4 regions of the Bacillus sp. LQ16 genome follow, and region 3 is predicted to be linked to each of the others. Evidence: riboswitches for the same ligand, from Rfam matches in the RefSeq annotation. Region 3 holds a riboswitch; each other region holds the start of a gene.

Region 1 (4,422 bases), 320 kb from region 3:
CTACTGGTTATTTAGGATCACACATATTATATGAATTGTTGAGAGATACATCTGCTACTATTTATTGTTTAGTAAGACCAACCAAAGATGTGCAACAAAGAATTATAGATACATTAACAGGCTACTTTAGTGATATATGTGAAGAATGGTTACAGCGTATACAGGCCGTAGCTGGTGATCTGGGGGAAGAGTATCTTGGGATGAGCGAAGAAGAATTTATGTTCATCAGTTCTAAGATGGATACGATAATTCATTGCGGTGCAGATGTAAGACATTTTGGAGATGTAAAACAATTTGAAAATATAAATGTCCAAGGAACTAGCCGTATGCTAGCATTAGCGGAGAAAGGTGCTACATTCCATTTTATTTCTACAATTGGTATCCCGTTAGAATTAGCGGTAGATCAATGGGATACATACATGAAAACTGGTGATTTTAATTACAGTGTAGACTTAGAGAATGTATATTCAAATAGTAAACTACAAGCGGAAAACATTGTTCGTGAAGCAATGAAAAATGGTTTGCGCGGAAATATTTATCGTGCAGGTAATTTAGCATGTCATTCAGAAACAGGTTCGTTCCAACAAAATATTGAAGGAAACGCATTTTATCGTCTTATTAAAACAATGCTATTAATTGGGAAAGCACCAAATGTGAAGTGGAAAGTTGATTTCACACCAATTGATTTTGCTAGTAAATCAATTGTATTGTATTTAAAAGATTCGCAAATTGTAGGAGAGACGTTACATATTTGTCATCCACATCAAATTGAGTTTGAACAATTTATACAGTTAATTGGAGAGTGTGGATACAATCTTGAAATGGTTCCACTTTCAGAATATGTAAATACCGGACTTGAATTAGCGAAGGAAAATGAAGTAATAGCAGAGTTAATTGCTTCTCAAGTTGCAGGAGATGGAGCGCAGCAATCTGAGATTGTAATGGGTACGCGTAGAACGAATGAATGGATTAAGAAAAAAGAATTGATAGTACCAGCAATCAATAAAGAATTTATACAGCAGTTATTAGCTCATGGTGAAAAAGTTGGATATTTTCCAAAAATAATGAAATGATTATGCATGCTTTTGTTTGTTCAATAAAATAAATCATGCTACAATGAAAACGAATTAAGGACCGGGGAGCCAATTGGCTGAGAGGATGTAAGTAAACATCGACCCTCAACCTGATCTGGATAATGCCAGCGTAGGGAGTTACTTAAAGTGATGTAGCATATGTTATTCTATAATAACTTGCATACAAGGCTTTCCTACGCAGTAGGAAAGCCTTTTCTTATTTTTGAAATCTAATTTTATAAGGGGGATTTTATTATGTCACAACAAGTTACAATGTCATTTTCAGTAGTACCACAAGCGAAAACGAAAGATGTATATTCTGTTGTCGATAAAGCAATTGAAGTTGTGCAACAATCGGGAGTTCGTTATGAAGTAGGGGCAATGGAAACAACTTTGGAAGGAGAATTAGATGTACTTCTTGATGTCGTTAAACGTGCGCAACAAGCTTGCGTCGATGCTGGAGCAGAAGAAGTGATTACTTCTATTAAAATCCATTATCGTCCAAGCACTGGTGTAACGATAGATGAAAAGGTTTGGAAGTACCGTGATGAATATGCAAAACCAGAAGCAATCTAAACTTATTACAACTATTTGGCTTATCCTTCTCATTGCGATATGGGAAGGATCTGTTTCATTATTTAAAATCGAACCGTGGATTTTACCAAAGCCTTCTGCCATTGTTCAAGAATTAATTGGGATGAAAGATTTACTATTACCAAATACGATGCAAACACTGCAGGAAGTTATAATTGGACTATTCTTTGCAATTTTATTGGGGACGAGCATCGCAATTATTATGGACGTTATACCGTTATTTCGTATTTTAATAAATCCATTGCTCGTTATTTCGCAAACAATTCCAATTGTTGTACTTGCACCGCTATTTATTATTTGGTTTGGATATGGGATGTTGCCGAAAGTAATGGTCGTAATACTCGTTTGTTTCTTCCCAATTGCGCTTAGTATTTTAGAAGGTTTTCAAACAGTAGATAAAAACATGTTGAAGCTGTTACAAACAATGAAGGCGACAAAATGGCAAGTTTACCAGAAAGTAAAATTTCCAGCAGTGCTTCCATACTTTTTCTCCGGTTTAAAAATTGCAGTTACATATAGCGTAATGGGGGCAATTATCGGAGAATGGCTCGGTGCAAGTGAAGGATTAGGCGTTATGCTTACGAGGGCTACAAAATCCTTTTTGACTGCCCGAGTATTTGGTGTTGCAGCAATCATCGTTATAGTGACATTATGCCTGTATTTTATCGTAGAGTTTATGGCAAGAATAACAGCACCATGGATATATAGAAAGGACGGCAGAAAATGAAAAAAGGTTTGAAAGTTATGTTAGCTGCCTTAGTAGCGGTAGGTGTGGCTGGATGTAATCCGGCGAAGAAAGAAGAAAGTGCAAGTAAAGATCAAAAAGTAAAAGTAGTATTAGATTGGTTTCCAAATACGAATCATACTGGCTTGTATGTAGCGCAAACGAAAGATTATTACAAAAAGCAAGGATTAGATGTAGAAATTATTCAACCAGGTGACAATGTAACAGCAGAGCAAATGATAGCATCAGGAAAAGCAGACTTCGCAATAAGCGCACAAGAAAATGTAACATTAGCTCGTGTGGAAGGAATTCCTGTTGTATCTGTAGGAGCGATTATTCAGCATAACACTTCAGCGTTTGCATCGCTTAAGAAAGATAATATGACGTCACCGAAAGATTTTGAAGGTAAACGTTATGGCGGCTGGGGAGGACCAGCGGAAGAAGCGACATTAAAGACGATTATGGATAAGCATCAAGCTGATTTTAATAAAGTTGAAAAAATCCTCTTAGGACAAACAGATTTCTTTAAATCAATCGGCCGTGATGCAGATTTCGAATGGATTTATTACGGTTGGGATGGTATTGAAGCGAAGCGCCAAGGAAAAGAGTTAAATACGATTATGGTGAAAGACTTAGATCCAGCGCTTGATTTCTATAGTCCTGTTATTATTACGAGTGAAAAACATACGAAGCAAGATAAAGACTTTGTGAAAAAGTTTATGAGTGCAACAACAGAAGGTTATAATTTTGCAATTAAGGAACCGAAAGAAGCTGCTGATATTTTAATTAAAGCTGTTCCAGATGTAAATAAAGATTTAGTTCAAGAAAGCCAGAAATGGTTAAGTACGAAGTATCAAGATGATGCGAAAGCATGGGGAGTACAGAAGGAAGAAATTTGGACGAATTACATGAATTTCTTATATGACAACAAAGTTATTAAAAAGAAAATCGATGTAAAAGATGCTTTTACAAATGAATTCCTTCCAAGTGAAAAATGAGCGGATTACAAATAAAAAATATAGTGAAATCTTTCGACGGAAAGAATGTATTAGAGAATATTAGTGCCTCTATACAAGAGGGAGAGTTTGTTTCTTTTGTAGGACCGAGTGGTTGCGGGAAAAGCACATTATTAAACATGATTGCAAATGTTGAAAAACCAACAAGCGGGAACGTAATGTATAAAGATAAGCAAGTACAAGAGCAAGATGTTGTTAGTTATATGCCACAACAAGATTTATTACTACCGTGGCGATCAGCTTTGCAAAATATCGTTCTTCCGTTAGAAATTGAAGGAAAGCCGAAAAAACAAAGGCTGACAGAAGGAATGGAAGCATTAAAGCAGTTCGAACTAGATGAATATGCAGACCATTATCCAGATGAATTGTCTGGTGGTATGCGTCAAAGAATTAGTTTTCTGCGCACATATTTATGTGAAAAGCCAATTATGCTGCTTGATGAGCCTTTTGGAAAGTTAGATGCATTTACAAAAATGGAAGTACATAGCTGGCTTTTAAACTCTTGGCATCAAGAGAAGCAAACAATCGTTATGGTTACACATGACTTAGATGAGGCAATCTTGCTTTCAGATTGCGTATTTATTTTATCTCAAAGACCAGCGTCAATAGTTGGCGAGGTACAAGTGAAATTACCTAGACCGAGAACGATGGATATGTTAACATCACTCGAATTAAAAAAGGATAAAGAAGAGATTTTAAGTGTGTTAGCTCCTTATATGAAAAAATAGAAAAAGCCTTTTAACAGTTTTTAGTATAATTACTGTTAAGAGGCTTTTTTTAGAATATGAAAAGATGGAGAAGGAACAAAAGGGAAAATAGAGAATAGAATATAACAGAGTAGTTTATACTCTTAATATAACAAATGTTAAAGGAGTGAAAGGATAAAATGACTTTATCAACTGTTCTTCAAATGGTTTTAGCTTGATATGGGAGAAGTCTGCCCATTTTTTAAGATTAAGCTAAATTGAAGACAGCAGGTAAAGAACCTTAATCCTTTTTTACGATAATATGTAAT
Region 2 (4,422 bases), 1.8 Mb from region 3:
GCTGGTCCCAATACACAATATTTCCAGACCGGTAATCATTAAGACTTAACGCTTGTAGTTCTTGTTGAAACTGATTCATTTTCATGACCTCCGTTTATAAAATACAACCTCATCGATGCTTGCCCATATTTCTGTTCGTTACATCTAAGTAGAAATAGCGCTATAAACTAAGTTCAATACGTACACCAACAAAGTATGACTTATCACTAGATGATGCACCTTGTTCATATACCTATTTTTGCTATGGGCTCATTTTTATAAAGTGAAACTTTAATCAGTGGGGGGGAGTTCATCCCCCGCTGATTATTAGCCCTCACCAATCAGGCTTTTACGAACAGCCCGTTAATGCGGGATAAATAAAAATTAAAAAATATGAATTCTAGCGTCATATCTTCATACCTACTAAATTCAATTAATTTCTCAATAATTATGTTGCCATATCCTATATATTTTCGTCTGCCGCTTAGATTTTTCTGTACTGTAAATGCCTTTCGCTATAACACCTCCAAGTAACCGGTTTCTATGACGGATAAGAAATTCCTACAAAGAAAAAAGCCCTTATTAGGGCTTTTCATTCTATTTCTCCAGCAAAACTCTCTATGAAATTCCTAATAGAAAAAAGACACACTTAGATTGATGCGTCTTTTTGTGATGCCTCTTTTGTGAAATCATATAAAGCAATTGCGCCTAAAAGAACAAGTATACCTTGAGGAACATCTAGCAAAATAGTTTTCCAAATTTCTGGAATTACCCATTTAATATCTGCTGCTGTTTCAAGATATGTTTGGAAATAGCTGATTGTAAAATTAATTATCCCTAAAAATACAAACAACGATAAACCAAATCGAATTAATTTCTTATTTGTAAACATATAACACCTCTCAAAATTCATTGGATATTCCTGCTTTTGCTTCTTTATATTTCCATATCTTTATATCTAATTTTAACACATAAAGAACTCAAAAAAATACGATATGCATATTTGCATATCGTATTAACAACACTCCATGATAATTTAGAAATTCCTGCAAAGAAAAAACAACTCGGTTACAGCTAACAGCTCGGGTTTCTTTTCTTATTTAACTTCATACCACCAACATTTACGTTCTTTGATTGTAAAATAAATGTGACAGAAGTTTATCCAGTTAATACGTAGACAAGTAAATGAGCTAAATTATCGATATTCTATTTCGCCATATCCGTAGCACTAATGACTTTACGCAAATTTGACAAGAAAAAATATATAGATAGGTATGATCCATACCTATCTATAACATTACTTCTATTCTTTATCCAATTACGTCTTTTACGTCTGTATCCACTGGCCACTTTTCTAATGTATAAGCCATTTCCCAAAATGAATATTCATATTGACTGCTAATAATAAAATGCTGTTTCATACGTTTGCGGTCTGCCTCTGTTACTTTTTCAGCGATAGTATCTAAACGTGTAATTTGTTCTTCAACTAGCGTACGGAACCAATCAGATCCATAAGCAGAAATCCATTCGTTATAAATTGGCTCTTCCGGCTGGCACTCTTTTAAGTGTTCGCCAATTTCATAATACAACCAATAGCAAGGTAAAATTGCTGCAATGATATCTCCTAAATGCCCTTCATACGCAGCACGATACATATGTGAAGTATACGCATATGCAGTTGGCGCAGGAATAAAATTATCTTTTTCTTCTTTTGTTATCCCTAGCTTTTTAGCAAAATTCTCATGTAAAGATAACTCGGCCTCATATGTATTTTGAGCATGATGTGCCATACGAGCTGTCGTCTCTAATTCAAGAGCTTTTGCAGCTCCTAAAGTTTGTACTCTAGCAAAATGACTCAAATAATATGAATCTTGAAGCACATAATAGCGAAAACTAGCTAAATCTAATGTTCCTTCACCAAGTTTTTTTACAAAAGGATGGTTAAAACTCGCTTCCCAAATTGAATCTACTTCTTTACGTAATGATTGTGAAAAAGTCATTTAAATCCCTCCAATAATGTATAAAATATAAGTATTTATCCACAATTATTAAAGCTGTAAAATAAAAAAACTTTCTTTACAGGCGTAAAGAAAGTGAAATTGACAGTATTTATTTACTCATTAAATAGCAACGTCTTTCCCACTTCCCTACGCTGGCATTAACCAGATCAGGTACTAAGAGTCTCAAAATCACATTTGATCTCAGCCTATAAAAGGCCCCCCTAGTGGATAAATATTTTGTTTTTATAATGTATTCATCATAGCATACTTCGTGAAACTGTCAAAAGAATTAGTTATATAATCTCCTTAAAACCCTTCTTCATTTCTAACTTTTAATGATGTTTCAATAATCATATCTAATAGTTTGCTATAACTAATTCCCGCTGCTTCTGCACTTTTGGGCAATAGGCTTGATTGTGTCATCCCTGGTAATGTATTAATTTCCATTACATATGGAATTCCGTCCTTCACCATCATATCAACTCTTGCATAAACACTACATTTTAATGCTTTATAACAAGTCAGTGAAGCTTTATTTACACGTTCATTAATTTCTGCTGGAAGTTCGATAACTTCCTCAACTGTACTAGTATCATCATATTTTGCATTGTAATCAAAGAACTCGGTTGCATGTCGAATTGAAACTATAGGTAACTGTTTTCCATCCAGAATAGAACATGTGATTTCATCACCTTTTATATACTTCTCAATTACTACTTCAGAATCCCATTCGAATACAGTTTCTAGCATTGAGATCAATTCATTTTTATTGTAAACGATTTTCACCCCGACACTCGATCCGCCAGAGTTTGGTTTTACCACTAATGGAAATCCTAACTTATCTAACTCATCAAGATTTAGATCCTCCATTTTTGTAAGTTCAATCCAATCTGGTGTTTCTACACCTTCATAACGTAAAATCTTTTTCGAAATATTTTTATCCATACATATACTGCTAGATAACATATTACTTCCGCTATAAGGAATCCCTAAACTCTCCAGTGTTCCTTGAACTGTCCCATCTTCTCCGTATTTTCCGTGTAATGCGAGCAATGCAAAGTCAATGTCTTTCGCTTTTTCAATTAAATCCATTTTTTCGTTTAATGTAATTGGAACTATTTCATACTTATTTTTATCTAAATGAGCAATCATTTCATTCCCCGTCATAATTGAAACTTGTTTTTCAGACGATACCCCGCCCATAATAACACCGATTTTCATTTTCTCAACTCCAAATTTCATTTTTTAATGTATCACCAATTATTTTAATTCCCCGAACTATTTCTTCTTCTTTCAAGCGCGAAAACCCTAATCGGAAAGTGTTTGCTCCTTCTCCATCAGAGTAAAAAACATCTCCAGGTGAAAACGTAACGCCTTTCTCATAACACTTTTGTAAAAGTGTGCGGGCATTCATATGCTCTTCTAGCTCTATAAATAAATGAAGTCCACCATCTCCAGTCATTCTTTTAAAAGGAATGTACTGGTTACATGCCCCGACAGCTAACTCATATTTTTTCTTATAAACAGATCTTGCCTTTTTTAAATATTTTTCAAAATATCCCTCATGTAAATATTGAAACAGAACAGCTTGATCTAGCGTAGATGTGTGAATCGTTCTTGCTCTTTTTACGCTTTCTAAATAATGAATCAGCTCTTTATCTGCAATAATCCAGCCTACACGTAAACCAGGGAAAAGCACCTTTGAAAAGCTACTAATATAAATCACATTATTGCCAGCTCCCGCAAAAGTTAATAATGGAGCTAAATGTGAACCTGAATAACGTAATTCTTCATTAAATCCGTCCTCTATAATAGGAACCTTGTATTTTGAGAATAACCTCATCAATTCCGTTCTTTTCTCTGAACTCGTAACAATACCGGTTGGATTATGATAAGAAGGAATTAAATAAGCAAAATCAAAATCTTTTTCACGCAAACTTTTTTCAACTTCATTCGTATCAATACCATCCTCATGCATATCAATCCCATGAACTTCAAGTCCATGTAAACGGAAAAGCTTAAGTGCAGCATGGTGAGTTGGATTCTCACAAATGACACGACCGGATTTTTTTGATAAAGAAGAGAGTACAATATCCAATCCTTCTGTAAATCCATTTGTAATTAGAATATCTTTATTCGAAATGTCTACACCTTTCATTTCCATGTAATGAAGTAAATAATTCATTAACGGTCTATATCCCTTTGCATATCCGTAGTTCAATACGATGTCCCCTTCAATGGACATACGAGTAAGAAAAGCTCTTTTGAAATTTTCAACATCAAATAGCTTCTCATCCGGGGCTATACTATTAAAAACAATCATTCCCTTTTCCCAACGAACACCATGTTTCATTAAATCTAATTCGTCCGCTAATGCGGTCACTGTATTAAGTTTATTTTTCCAATCTATTTCAACAGACGAAGTGTTAGATATATCCACCTT
Region 3 (4,422 bases):
CTAATATGGAAATAAGTACGACGAAGAAAATAGCTAATAATGATAACAATACAATGGGTGCAAATACGCCAGCTCCATCTAACTGCGTCATCATTCTCTTACTGAAATATCCAAGTCCAGCTTGTGCACCGAGCCATTCTCCAATTGCTGCTCCGATAACACTAAGCGGAACTGCAATTTTTAAAGCTGCGAAAAAATAAGGAAGAGCAGACGGCAACTTTAATTTAAGAAAAATATCTCTTTTCGTTGCTCCATATGTAACTAAGAGCTCCTCCCATTCTTTTTTTGTACTACGCAGTCCATCATACGTATTGACCGCAATCGGGAAAAACGTAATTAAAACTGTGACAACAACCTTACTCCAAATTGTGTATCCAAACCATAAAACAAATAGCGGAGCAAGCGCAGTAATCGGAATCGTTTGTGAAGCAACTAATAATGGATAAAATGCTCTTTCCATCCATGTACTCGCATTCATTAACATCGCTAGCCCTACACCTAATACGATAGAAATAACAACACCTATTAAAACGACGTATAACGTTGCAGGTAAATGAACCGTAAATAATATGTCTTTTAGTTTCCATATCTTCATTACAATCGCAGACGGTGACGGTAAAATGTACATCTCATCTACAATTCTTGCTCCTATTTCCCACACAGCTAGTAAAATACTAGAAAGTGTAATAGCAGGAACTAATTCTTTCAATCGGTTCATCACACAAGTACCTGCCTTTGTAACATACTAAGAAGCTCATCTTTCAGCGCTAATACTTCCGGTTTATATAAATCTTTTCGTGTTCTGTTATGATCAAGTGGTACAATCCGCTCAGTCAAAGTCGTTATCGGCTGCTGTTCCACTACTAAAACTCGGTTCGAAAGAAATAACGCTTCTTCAACATCATGAGTAATGAATAAAATTGTTTTTTCCCACTCTTGCCATTGTTCAAACAGCCATTCTTGCAAAGAGGCCTTCGTTAAAGCATCTAACGCGCTAAACGGTTCATCTAATAACAATATCTCCCCGCCCGTTAACAAAGTTCGGATAAAAGATACGCGTTGCCTCATACCACCAGATAAATCTTTCGGATGTTTTGTCTCATATCCTTGTAAACCAAATTTATATAACAGTTCCTTTGCCTTTACTTGTGCTTCTTTCTTCTGTACACCTTGGCACTCTAGCGGCAGAGCAGCATTCTCAATAATTGTTCTCCACGGCAAAAGCATATCTTTTTGCGGCATATATCCTACAGGATGGTGCTTTGTTTCTGTCAGTTCTATCTTTCCAGTACTTACCTTCTCTAGGCCTGTAATAAGGCGAAATAAAGTACTTTTCCCACATCCACTCGGTCCGATAATACTGACAAACTCTTTCTCATGTATAGAAGCATTTAATTCATGGATGATTGGTTTCTCATCGTAATGAAAAGAAACATTATGAAACTGTAGTATGTTCTTGCTCCTCAAATCCCCACATCTCCTTACGATAGGACATATCCCAGAATAAATATTCAAATCGACTGGAATATAAGAAAATCTCCTCTAATCTATCTAGTTCTTTCTCAGACTTTCCAACTGCCATTTCATTTAATAAATCTATTAACCAAATACAAAGATTACCGTATTCTTCCGAACTATATCCTTGAATCCACTCACCAAAAAACTCATGATCTCTTGCTCCAGGAATATCATTTAAACGCTTTCCAATTTCCCAGTAGCTCCACATACATGGAAGAAGCGCTGCTATTAATTCTGCAAGTGTGCCATTTTGAGATACAGACATCATGTAATTTGTATAAGCTAAATTTTTAGCAGACGGTTTTGCAGACTCTATCTCCTCTATAGAAATTCCAAGTCTTTTTGCATATTGTTTATGGATTGTCATTTCGCCATTTAATATTCCATCAATTTGTTCAGCGAACTTTCCCATTACTTGTGGATTCGTTGCTTTTACAACACCAATCGCATATAATTTTGCATAATCTAGTAGATATAAATAATCTTGAATAATATAATACTGAAATTTATCTTTTTCTAACGTGCCATCTCCCATACCCACTACAAACGGATGATTATGACTCATCTCCCAAACCGGTTGCACAGTTTCTAATAATCTATCGCAAAATTTCATTTCTCTATCCCCTTTCAATATATGTATCTAAATAAAAAACCACTTCTATATATAAGAAGTGGTTACAGCAAATAAAATTATACATTTATTCGATGTTCCACTTCCCTTCGCTAGTATTACCTAGATCAGGTGTTATAAGGGTTAAGGATTATTCCTCTCTCAGCAAATCAAGCACCCCTAGTGGTTTCAATATGAAATTTTCAAATAAAAAAGCCCCGTTTCTATACGCAAAGAAACGGGGACTCATTGTTAGTGTCCGAATTGCTTCCCTACGCTAGCATAATCTAGATCAGGTAATAAAAAGGATCAAAGGCTTACGGCCTACTCTCAGCTGGCAACACCAGCTCTCCTAGCAAACTATAAAATTATCACTGTCAGTATAACACCCTAATAAGACATCATCAACTATTTTAATTTTCTTAATTATCAACAAAAAATTAAAGTTATACAATATATACATTCTATTTTAGAACATAAAACTCCAATTAATTGTTTAAAAAGGAATCATTATCCTCAAAAAATTTATTTTTATATTGATTTCATATTACATTTATGTGAATACACCCACTATATTATATCTTTATACTATAATAAAATTACAACTATACAACTAGAGGAGGTCTCTATTCCATGAATATGAAAGCTACTGCTTTAACAGCAACTACTGTAGCGATTGCTTCTTTACTTCCTTCTATGGGTGAAACAAATGTACAAAAAGCAAACGCTGAACAATTATCTAATGTTAAAACTGGGTATGTCAAAGTCGATCAAGTAGCATTACATACAGAAGATAACGTAAAGAGCACATCAATTGATACAATTCGCTTTAATACAAAAGTGAACATCCTTGAAACAACTAATGGTTGGTATAAAGTATCTGTTCATAATAAAGTAGGTTATGTACAAAAAGATGCTATTTTACTAAAAAACAAACTTCAATCTAATGATCAATACATCGTCAATGCTAATGCATTAAACGTTCGCTCTGAACCTAATTTAGAATCTTCCATTTTAGATGTATTACCAAATGGCAAGTTTATTACCGTTCAAGAAGATCAAGGCGAATGGTATAAAATATCACATAATGGCCAAACGGGTTACGTACAAAAAGCATTCATCTCTAATGGTTCACAACCCTTAGTAAAAGGAATCACCGTTCAAAATAATACAAAATATACTGTTGCAACACCTAATCTGAATGTACGTAGCAACACTAGTACAAGTAGCGCTCTACTCGGTTCATTACAAAACGGTACACAAGTACAAGTAGTAGAAACTGTAGGAACTTGGTATAAAATTCGTTTTGGCACAGGATACGGATATGTAGCAAAACACTATGTAGTACAAAATCAACCACAGGCTAAAACAGATCAGCCTTCATCTATTCCAGCTGCTTTCAAATTCCCTGCTCAAGGAAGAATTAGCTCAACCTTTGATATACGATGGGAACAAATGCATTATGGTATAGATATTGCTGCTCCAGGGAACGTCTCTATCCAAGCTGCTGCTGCAGGTAAAGTTGTGAAATCTTATTATTCAGCTAGCTATGGCAATGTTGTGTTCATTGCGCATCAAATCAATGGGAAATTATATACAACTGTTTATGCTCATATGAAGGATCGCACTGTACAAACTGGTGATCAAGTACAAGCTGGACAATTAGTAGGTCATATGGGCAACACAGGTCATTCATACGGGCAACATCTTCATTTTGAATTACATAATGGAGAATGGAATTTTGAAAAAACAAATGCAGTAAATCCACTGCCATATTTAGTTAGGTAAATTGTATGCCACGCAATATACCTCTTATAATTGAATACGCAGCCTTTTTAGGTTTAATCTGTTGTTTAATCATTTACAATACAAACATTGTATTTTTATCTATTATTATTGCTTTTGTTGCATTAGAAATTATGATGGAATCATTTCAAGTGCAACTAAAACAAAAAATTGCCCATATTTATAACGCTATATTTCTTTTGAGTGCTCTCATAACAAATATAATTAGTAATGGCTTTTATTTATCTACTGTATTTCCAGTATTCTTTATGGCTGTTTTATTATTTGTAGCTAGATATATTAATGTCCCTTATAACCAAAAACAAAAACAAGAACAAGAAGCTTAGAAAGAGGAGACACTGTGTACCAATCTTTCAAAGATGCTCCAATAAAATACATATTGCATTTGTATAAGAAAGCCAATACTTTTTTTGGTATACAAGGAAGTTATACTGCACAACTTCTCCTATATGGAATGTTGTTTCTTGTTTTAATCACTTTCTCCTTGT
Region 4 (4,422 bases), 1.1 Mb from region 3:
AAACGCTGAAGGGCAACGTATTTTTCCTCCTTGATAAGAAACTTATTATACCGTCCGATTCGTAAAAAATCGGCAATACGGAAAGCATCTATTTTATCGGTCTTATCTTCTTCAAAGAGTTTTTTATACCGATGGATGGCTTTTGGATTTTGTACGACCACTTCCACGTCTAAAGCCCTCAAATCCTTATCTTCCGTTAGGAACATGGAAGGATGGAAACTATAGACGGAAGTAGATTCCATACCAATGACAATTTTTTTATAGTTGTACAACTGATGAAAATGGAGAACATCCTCCTTAATGGCGTTGGCACCATTCACATCGTTTGAAAGACAAATTTCTTTCAAAACAGTGTCATGACTGTCAAGAAAACATACATCAAGTTTTTCAGAGCTTACATCAATAGCTACGAATAATCTCAAAGAAAGGACCTCCTTTCTTTGAATAGTATTTGGAATGAGCTTGGATACTGTGGGATCTCCCTAGAGTCCAAAACATAGCCACAACCTCGCGTATGAGTATTCAATGATTGCCTTCATCTAAGCTGCCCTCCCACCAATATGAGAGGTAAGTGAAGGAAACCGATACAGCTTGTGCGTATGCAGTGCATTTTGGTCTGGGTCACAGTCTTTTAACGTGGTCGAACTACAGGAGGAGTAAGCATATTCCCGATGGATCCATTTCCACACTTCCATTATCTGGGGAAATCCCCCAGTATCCAAGACTAAATTTTACCCATACATCATTTTTTTGATGTAGCTCTTGAAGATAAAAACTATTTAATTTTCAAGGAACAGTTATTAACTTAAAACTTATTATACGAGGAGGGTGTATCATGAAAAAAATATGCTTTGTATTAATTGTCGACGCTGGTATAAATTATGGTTCAATATTTTCTCTACCATTTTTAAGGAATCAGAATGATTTGAAGGAATATTTTTCTAAGTATTATGATGTTTCAATTAATTATATCAGGGATAAAAACTCAGTTGACTATTTGGTAGTTCCCAAACCGTGTCCAGCTTTTGATAATGAAAATAATCTTCCAATAATTGAAGTACCAGCAATCTTATTTATGGAAAAGAATTTTGAAAAAATAAAGACTTATATAGACAATTATTTTTCTAATAACTCATAAAGAAAATAAAAGTACAGTAAAAAGAAGTCCGATAAAAAACGAGTGGTGTAGAATATTTCTATTAATCATTCGTTTTTTATTATATTTACATATATTTTTTAAAAGAGGATTATAGACGTTCTGAAAAAAATTAATTATAACAAGAACAGTGTTCGTGCTACTATCTACGGTTATTTTTTGTATTAAGTACCCCTTTAACTAACAAGACAATAAAAAAATTAACATATTAAGGAAATAATGTTACAATAAATGTAAGAGCTTTCTCTTTGAGTTTTAGCTCTGAATAATAAAGATAGTTAAATCACTAAATGGAGGAGCAGGTCAATTTTGTTCCTTGTATAGTAAATTGTTACCTATCTCTATTGCAGGTTGTATGGCAGGTAGCAGTTGTAGCGAAATGCAGCAGAGACAAAGGCTCTTTGTCAAACGGGACTGATGAATGTATTTGGCAAGTAAAAAATGGTTCTTTCCGGAGTTAGTTGAAAAGTCTCATTCTCTCCAAAAGTAGAATCTTTGTCCGCAATGTGGAGAATTTGCATCGACCATACATGATTCTTTTAATAAGCTTTAACTTGTTTATGCTCCCTTCGGCAAGACCATTATTATTCTCATAAGTTACCGCATTTCTGACAGCTTCAATATCCCCGGCTAATCCATTCGTAAAGCTCTTAAACTCTTGTATATTAGTATTCTTCATTTTCTCAATACAATGGTCGAAATTCTCAACACTCTTTGTGGTGAAGATGTTTTTAAACTCCCATGTTAAGTCATAAACTATTTTTACAATAGGGTGTTCTTCGTAATTATTGCTGGTATTATGACGTATGTTCAAGCATATTATTTAACGTGGATGATTCCATAAAGAGAAAAAGAAATAACCTTTGCATTTTTCAGATTATCGTGTATGATGGGAAAGTATTGAAAATTAAATCAGTGATAAACTAGGGGTGCCTAACGTATGCGTAGGCTGAGAGAGAAGCGCGTGAACTTCTTAACCCTTTGGACCTGATCTGGCTCGTACCAGCGTAGGGAAGTTAACGGCTTTACATAATGATGTCTTTTATGAGCCAGGTCCTTATTTTTTTATGGACCTGGCTCTTTTTATTTTGGCATGCGCTGGCCATATCTCGTCCTTGTCACGAACAGGGGAGGCAACAAAGGTTATGAAACAGTCTGTTTCAGCTGAGCAAATTGAATTGAAATCGAGTTTACCAGGGAGTAAGAAAGTATATGTGGATGGACCACGCGCAGGCATGAAAGTGCCGATGCGTGAGATTGAACAAAGCGAAACGAACGGCATCCCAAATCCTCCAGTCCGTGTGTATGATACGAGCGGACCTTATACGGATCCTGAGTATAAAGTGGAGTTAGAAAAGGGGATTCCAACGCCGCGCCATTCTTGGATTCTGGGGCGTGGTGATGTAGAAGCATACGAAGGGCGTGAAGTGAAACCAGAGGATGACGGTGTGAAAGTGGCTTCGAAACATACACCTGTTTTCCCGCAGATGGATCGCAAGCCACTTAGAGCAAAGCAAGGTGCAAACGTTACGCAAATGCACTATGCACGTAATGGCATTATTACGTCTGAGATGGAGTATGTTGCGATTCGTGAAGGGGTAGAGCCGGAGTTTGTTCGTAAGGAAATCGCAGAAGGCCGCGCTATTTTACCAGCGAATATTAATCATCCAGAAGCTGAACCGATGATTATCGGGCGGAACTTTCATGTGAAGGTAAACGCGAATATCGGAAACTCTGCTGTATCTTCTTCTATTGCAGAAGAAGTAGAAAAGATGACGTGGGCTACTCGCTGGGGTGCAGATACGATTATGGATTTATCTACAGGTAAAAACATTCATACGACGCGTGAGTGGATTATTCGTAATGCGCCTGTACCAGTTGGAACTGTGCCGATTTATCAAGCGCTTGAAAAGGTAAATGGAATTGCAGAAGATTTAACGTGGGAAGTGTACCGTGATACGTTAATTGAGCAAGCGGAGCAAGGCGTGGATTACTTTACGATTCATGCTGGTGTATTACTTCGTTACATTCCAATTACTGCAAAGCGTACGACAGGTATCGTTTCGCGCGGTGGTTCGATTATGGCGCAGTGGTGTTTATTCCATCATAAAGAAAACTTCCTATATACTCATTTTGAAGAGATTTGTGAAATTATGAAGCAGTACGATGTTTCGTTCTCTCTTGGAGATGGATTACGTCCAGGATCGATTGCAGATGCAAATGACGAAGCACAATTCTCTGAGCTTGAAACACTTGGTGAATTAACGAAAATTGCTTGGAAACATGATGTGCAAGTTATGATCGAAGGACCTGGACACGTACCGATGCACTTAATTAAAGAGAATATGGAGAAAGAGCTTGATATTTGTCAGGGCGCGCCGTTTTATACACTTGGGCCACTAACGACAGATATTGCACCAGGTTATGACCATATTACATCGGCAATTGGAGCTGCGATGATCGGTTGGTTTGGAACGGCGATGCTTTGTTATGTAACGCCGAAAGAACATTTAGGTTTACCGAATAAAGATGATGTACGCACGGGTGTTATTACGTACAAAATTGCAGCGCATGCGGCTGATCTTGCAAAAGGACATAAAACGGCTCATCAGCGTGATGATGCACTTTCAAAAGCACGTTTCGAATTTCGTTGGCGCGATCAATTTAATTTATCTTTAGATCCTGAACGTGCGATGGAATATCACGATGAAACGTTGCCTGCAGAAGGGGCAAAGACAGCTCACTTCTGTTCAATGTGTGGACCGAAGTTTTGTAGTATGAGAATTTCACATGATATCCGTGAGTATGCAAAAGAAAATGATTTAGAAACGACAGAAGCAATTGAAAAAGGAATGAAAGAGAAAGCAGAAGAATTTAAAGAAGCTGGTAGTCATTTATATCAATAACACATTACACCTCTTTACTTGATTGATCACACTGTAGTACCTAACTTTATTATAGAAGAAGCCCCATTTGCTAAGACGGTAGCAAATGGGGCTTCTGTTGTTTATAAGGCAAAGAAGAGATGTACCCAGTAGAATAAGAGGAATAGTGTGACGACTGTTGTGAGCGGGATAACGATAAGGGATACACTTAAATAGTCTTTCCATTTTACTTTAATTTTGTTTTGTTTCAGAATATACATCCAAATGAGTGAAGCTAGTGTACCAATTGGTAGTAATAGTGAACCGATGTCACTACCAATGATGTTTGCAAGATAGATTGTTTTTAATGTGACTGGATCTAGTCCCATTTCTGTTAATGTA

The links. Region 3 has a riboswitch for thiamine pyrophosphate ahead of tenA (thiaminase II). Riboswitches for the same ligand answer to the same signal wherever they lie in the genome.
Region 1: it holds a riboswitch for thiamine pyrophosphate, as region 3 does, so the genes downstream of both, AC3EMB_RS02315 (MTH1187 family thiamine-binding protein) here and tenA (thiaminase II) in region 3, are expected to answer to the same signal.
Region 2: it holds a riboswitch for thiamine pyrophosphate, as region 3 does, so the genes downstream of both, tenA (thiaminase II) here and tenA (thiaminase II) in region 3, are expected to answer to the same signal.
Region 4: it holds a riboswitch for thiamine pyrophosphate, as region 3 does, so the genes downstream of both, thiC (phosphomethylpyrimidine synthase ThiC) here and tenA (thiaminase II) in region 3, are expected to answer to the same signal.

Annotation. Positions count from the first base shown of each region.
Region 1 is NZ_CM173491.1:458,172-462,593, forward strand. It holds gene AC3EMB_RS02310 (non-ribosomal peptide synthetase family protein) at 1-1,073, shown strand, start outside; TPP riboswitch at 1,126-1,227, shown strand; gene AC3EMB_RS02315 (MTH1187 family thiamine-binding protein) at 1,329-1,649, shown strand; gene AC3EMB_RS02320 (ABC transporter permease) at 1,621-2,394, shown strand; gene AC3EMB_RS02325 (ABC transporter substrate-binding protein) at 2,391-3,389, shown strand; gene AC3EMB_RS02330 (ABC transporter ATP-binding protein) at 3,386-4,135, shown strand.
Region 2 is NZ_CM173491.1:2,570,893-2,575,314, reverse strand. It holds gene AC3EMB_RS12810 (heterocycloanthracin/sonorensin family bacteriocin) at 1-79, opposite strand, end outside; gene AC3EMB_RS12805 (DUF3937 domain-containing protein) at 629-892, opposite strand; gene tenA (thiaminase II) at 1,290-1,979, opposite strand; TPP riboswitch at 2,107-2,212, opposite strand; gene AC3EMB_RS12795 (D-alanine--D-alanine ligase) at 2,286-3,200, opposite strand; gene pdxR (MocR-like pyridoxine biosynthesis transcription factor PdxR) at 3,205-4,422, opposite strand, start outside.
Region 3 is NZ_CM173491.1:777,747-782,168, reverse strand. It holds gene AC3EMB_RS03945 (ABC transporter permease) at 1-718, opposite strand, end outside; gene AC3EMB_RS03940 (ABC transporter ATP-binding protein) at 718-1,467, opposite strand; gene tenA (thiaminase II) at 1,436-2,131, opposite strand; TPP riboswitch at 2,217-2,320, opposite strand; TPP riboswitch at 2,381-2,492, opposite strand; gene AC3EMB_RS03930 (SH3 domain-containing protein) at 2,762-3,916, shown strand; gene AC3EMB_RS03925 (hypothetical protein) at 3,922-4,260, shown strand.
Region 4 is NZ_CM173491.1:5,097,431-5,101,852, reverse strand. It holds gene AC3EMB_RS25940 (IS110 family transposase) at 1-422, opposite strand, end outside; gene AC3EMB_RS25935 (hypothetical protein) at 836-1,138, shown strand; gene AC3EMB_RS25930 (transposase) at 1,614-1,883, opposite strand; partial or broken gene AC3EMB_RS25925 (L-lactate permease) at 1,929-2,000, shown strand; TPP riboswitch at 2,072-2,187, shown strand; gene thiC (phosphomethylpyrimidine synthase ThiC) at 2,302-4,062, shown strand; gene AC3EMB_RS25915 (arsenic transporter) at 4,164-4,422, opposite strand, start outside.